DNA from 2 places in the Paenibacillus sp. FSL E2-0177 genome. Region 2 is predicted to be linked to the other one. Evidence: predicted binding sites of a transcription regulator. Region 2 holds the regulator's gene; the other holds the start of a gene.
What was found. The regulator CtsR, encoded in region 2, represses protease genes until heat stress. The targets are predictions, from matches to a motif close to ATGGTCAATAAAGGTCAAACA.
Positions count from the first base shown of each region.

Region 1: a site for CtsR is predicted at 824-844, ahead of clpP (ATP-dependent Clp endopeptidase proteolytic subunit ClpP). Genes of this name have one in related genera too.

Region 1 covers NZ_CP150307.1:192,628-195,027, reverse strand. Annotated here, with positions in the region: gene MHI25_RS00950 (sugar-binding domain-containing protein) at 1-394, opposite strand, end outside; tRNA gene MHI25_RS00945 (tRNA-Arg) at 663-737, shown strand; gene clpP (ATP-dependent Clp endopeptidase proteolytic subunit ClpP) at 931-1,527, shown strand; gene MHI25_RS00935 (GDSL-type esterase/lipase family protein) at 1,617-2,255, opposite strand; gene MHI25_RS00930 (DUF4163 domain-containing protein) at 2,367-2,400, opposite strand, start outside.
Region 2 covers NZ_CP150307.1:6,314,800-6,317,199, reverse strand. Annotated here, with positions in the region: gene MHI25_RS28255 (GNAT family N-acetyltransferase) at 1-956, shown strand, start outside; gene MHI25_RS28250 (CtsR family transcriptional regulator) at 1,251-1,712, shown strand; gene MHI25_RS28245 (UvrB/UvrC motif-containing protein) at 1,743-2,267, shown strand; gene MHI25_RS28240 (protein arginine kinase) at 2,296-2,400, shown strand, end outside.

The DNA of each region.
Region 1 (2,400 bases), 810 kb from region 2:
CACCCGCTCGGCCAAGCTCTCGTTTGGTGAACGGCGATGACTCACAATCACCCGGTACTACAATAACTTTATCCAGACCATACGTTGCTCGAATTTTCTCTTCCAGCTCATCCAGACCAAATAGGCTCTTAACAACCGGCTCTAGCAAATCAAGCAGTCTACGTCCAGCAGCGCTAATGCGCATGCCAACACTCTCGATCTCAATAAGCCCTTGCGATTTCAGAAGATCCGTCTCGGCACGCAGTACCCGCTCAGTCATATCTAGCGAAGCGGCTAGCGTTCTGCGCCCAATAATATCGGACAGCATGATCTGATGAAGAATCGTGTACCGTCTCTTAAGGGTTTCCATGAGATCAGGCAGAAGCTGCTTTTGGATATCTAATAAATTACGCATACTTTCACTCCTGCAACTTCGTCTTCCTCTATTCCCTTGTTCATGGTCTCAAAACGTCCCGGGTAAACTTTTTAAGTCCCACCCATATTCTAACCAAATATTGCTCGAAGCGCAAGTCTTCCGAGAGTAGAATTCTCAAGCGCTTGTCTTCTTATACATTAATAAGGTCAGAAAAAGATATAGCGCCCGATGCCTGTCCCTAGAGCGCTTGTCCAGTATTAATATTACATTGCAATTGTGTAAAAATTGTATTATAATCATTTTTGTTGCGCCCGTGGTCCAATGGATATGACGTAGGCCTCCGAAGCCTGAGATCCAAGTTCGATTCTTGGCGGGCGCGCCATTAATTTCATTTTTGCACATAATTTAGTAGTGCCTATACTACTACTTAACCAAAGAGCCGCTTGTCGGCTCTTTTTTTTGAATATAAGTTTGACTTTCTTTGACTTTTTGTTTGAATTTGTTTATCATGTGGGTAATACGGCAAGAGTAAAAATGAATACATTTGAAGAACCAATATCAAGGAGGTTTTCCACGTGAGTTATATTCCTATGGTAGTAGAACAGAGCAACCGCGGCGAGCGCGCTTATGACATCTATTCCCGCCTGCTGAAGGACCGCATCATTTTCCTTGGAACGGAGGTTAATGACGTGGTAGCCAATTCTATCATCGCACAAATGCTGTTCTTGGCTGCCGAAGATCCTGACAAGGACATTCACCTTTACGTGAATAGCCCAGGCGGTTCCATTACTGCAGGTATGGCTATTTTTGATACAATGCAGTACATTAAACCAGACGTTTCCACCATCTGTGTGGGTATGGCAGCTTCCATGGGAGCTTTCCTGCTAAACGCTGGCGCCAAAGGCAAACGCTTCGCACTGCCTAACAGCGAGATCATGATCCACCAGCCTCTGGGTGGTGCTCAAGGTCAAGCAACGGACATTGAAATCCGTGCCCGCCGCATCCTCAAATTGCGCGATAAGCTGAACCGTATTCTAGCAGAACGTACGGGTCAACCTCTAGAACGTATTGAGAAGGATACAGATCGCGACTACTTCATGACTGCTGCAGACGCGGCTGAATACGGTATCGTAGATAAAGTAATCGAGAAGACATTGCCTAGCGGTGTGTAAGCTATAAAGTAAAAATATAAAGAGGCTGTGCTCTATCCGTTATGGTTAGAGCACAGCCTCTTTATATTTTATAGAAGACCTAAATCCAATTAAGCCAGCCCGCCATAACCTAGCGCATCCAGCTTCTCGGCAATTACGCGATAACCCCGGCCATTCGGATGCAAATGATCAATGGATAACAGCCCTCTCTCATTTCCTGCGAACTCACTGTAAATCGAAGCAAATCCACATACTCGGCTGCTGTACTGTGCTGCGTATTGATTAAACTGCCTGACCCACTCTGTCGCACCAACCACCTGAGGATAGGGGTTATATAATCCCACAATTCTAATGATAAAAGGTCTACGCGTCCTCGCCTTCAATTGTATAAGGATATTCATAATTGCAGAGAAATTTTGTTTGCATTCCTGAAGCGATCTGCGCAGCTCTGCGGATAAGTTGCCTTGCTGTCTTGCTGCTGATTTGGCCGCGTGAATCAAATCATTACCACCGATAGACACAGTGATGATATCGGCTTCTCGAACGGCTTCACGCATCATGGAATTTCCGCGCAGCCGCTGCTCCAGCTCTGAAGTAGTCATTCCGTTCACGCCTAAATTCGTAGAGGCTACAGTAGTCCGCAGTCTCCCTTCTGCCATTCTACGGTACACCGGAACAAAACCGTTACCTGGCAGAGCACCAAATCCAGTCGTCAAGGAATCGCCAATTGCAGTATATTGGTAGCCCATAGCTCTCCCCCGTTCATAAACTAGTTACTCCCTTTAGCATATGAACAAGAGACAACTCTGGTAAGGGGGAGATGTCTTGTGCCGACATTAGCGGAGACGAAGCATTTCCATTTATTTTATGCCAGCAAACGGGCTACTGCCATCC
Region 2 (2,400 bases):
GAGGGCTCGCAGGGGTAGCGACATGGCCAGAGAATCGCAGACAGGGACATGTGGCAAAGCTCCTAGCGCATACGCTGCAAACGATGAATGAGGCGGGGCAGATATTATCTTTTCTGCATCCGTTCTTGATCCCCTTTTATCGCAAATTTGGTTGGGAAGTTTATTGTGAATATAAGAAATACTCCATTCCTGTTGCCAAGTTTCCCAAGAAGGTTGAAGTTGAGGGCAAGGTAAGACGTGGTGTTATAGATATCGAAGTATTGGACAACTTATACAATCGTTTTGCAGTTAGATATAACGGAACACTTAAGCGTGATTTGGACTGGTGGGAAAACTCTGTTCTGGATGATGAAGGTCAGACTGCGGTATTTTATTCACAGCTTGGGGAACCTGAAGGATACGTACTATATAAGATAGAAAATAGAGAGCTGGTCATTGATGAATTTGTGTTTTTGAACGAACAGGCCTGGCAGGGGCTGTGGACATTTCTTGCGAATCACGATTCGATGGTGACCGGTGCATCGCTAAAACTGGTGCCATCCGATGATATGTTACCCTTTTTGCTGCCTGATCCGCGTATAGAGCAGGAGAATTATCCTTATTTTATGGCGCGTATTGTTAATGCTAAAGCATTCGTGGAGAGTTATTCTTTTAAGCGTCACAACAGTCAGAAGAAACAGGTTATCTATATTGAAGATAAATATGCCCCATGGAATGACGGGTTGTGGGAATGGACTGTCTCCGAAAAGGGAGCAGCAGCTTTCTTGCGTATAGAGGGTGAACGGGATGCAGCTGACTTAAGCTGTGAGATTGGTACGCTGACGATTCTAATGTTTGGATATAAACGCCCGACAGAGCTGGCTCGTTATGGACGTGTGACTGGTAATCCGACGGCTCTGGAATGGCTCGAAGAAATCATACCGCAAGCTGAAACAGCACTTTTTGATCATTTTTAGAAAATAATTAGGCTCTCCCCTTCGAAAGAAGCTGGGAGAGTTCTTTATTTCCGAATACATTCGCTGAAAAAAGTGAAAAATAAGAGAATCCTCTTGGAATTAGCACAGAATATGTTATAATATTAAAAAGTCAAAGAAAGTCAAAGTCAACGCACCTGATGACATACAGTGCGATCCTCTGAATTCGTGAAGTTTTCTTCAGACTTATATGAATGAAGTTCACTAATGAATGTCATTAAGGATGCGGGCCGTAAGCGATATTATGAAGCTTTAAAGAGCACTGGAGGATGAGTGATGCGCAATATCTCTGATATTATTGAACAATATCTGAAGAATATTTTGCATGAAAGTCCCGAAGGTACGGTGGAAATCCAGCGAAATGACCTGGCGGACCAGTTCTCATGCGTACCGTCACAGATCAATTATGTTATTAGTACACGCTTTACACTGGAAAAAGGCTATGTGGTGGAAAGTAAGCGTGGTGGCGGGGGATATATTCGTATTCAACGTTTTGAATTGCCGCCCAACGTGGCACTGCATGCCCATTTAAACCATACTATAGGTGGCGGGATAGATCAGAACGCTGCCGAAGGGTTGATTTATCAACTGGAGGAAGCTGGTTTTCTAAGCAAGCGTGAGGCGTGTCTTATGCGCGCTGCTGTTTCTCGGGATTGCCTAACGGTTAAGATTCCATATCGGGATGAGATTCGGGCCAAGATTATGAAGGCGATGTTAATCTCTTTGTTAGGCAAATAATTGTCAATCATAAGGGAGGGGCTTTCGCTTATGCAATGTCAGGAATGTGGCGTCAAGCCAGCAACACTCCATTTCACCAAGATCGTGAATGGAGAGAAGACAGAATTTCATATCTGCGAGAGCTGTGCGCGGGAGAAGGGTGAACTGATCCCGGGAACTGCTGGAGGATTCTCCATTCACAGCTTGCTGTCCGGTCTGCTTGATCTTGAAGGGGCCGGTAAGGAAAAGACGGCTGCTACGAAGACTACGCAGAGTCTGCAATGTGAGAATTGTGGGATGACGTACTCGCAGTTTAGCAAATTGGGTCGTTTTGGCTGCAGCTCCTGTTATAAATATTTTAACAGTGCACTGGACCCGCTCTTTAAACGGGTGCATGGCAGCACTTCGCATGTAGGCAAGATTCCTAAACGTGCTGGAGCACAAATTGTGTTCAAGCGGCAAATTGATGAATTGAAGCTGGAATTACAGCAAAGTATCGCACAGGAGGAATTCGAAACTGCGGCAGAGCTGCGGGATCAAATTCGCCAACTTGAAAAAGAAATGGCACAAGAGTAAAGTCTTTGATATATAGGGGGGATATGACATGTCAAGTCTCCGATTTACTGAACAAGCGCTTAGTGATTGGATGCGCTCGGGAGGCAGTCACTCCGAGATTGTAATTAGCAGCCGTATGCGTATTGCACGTAAT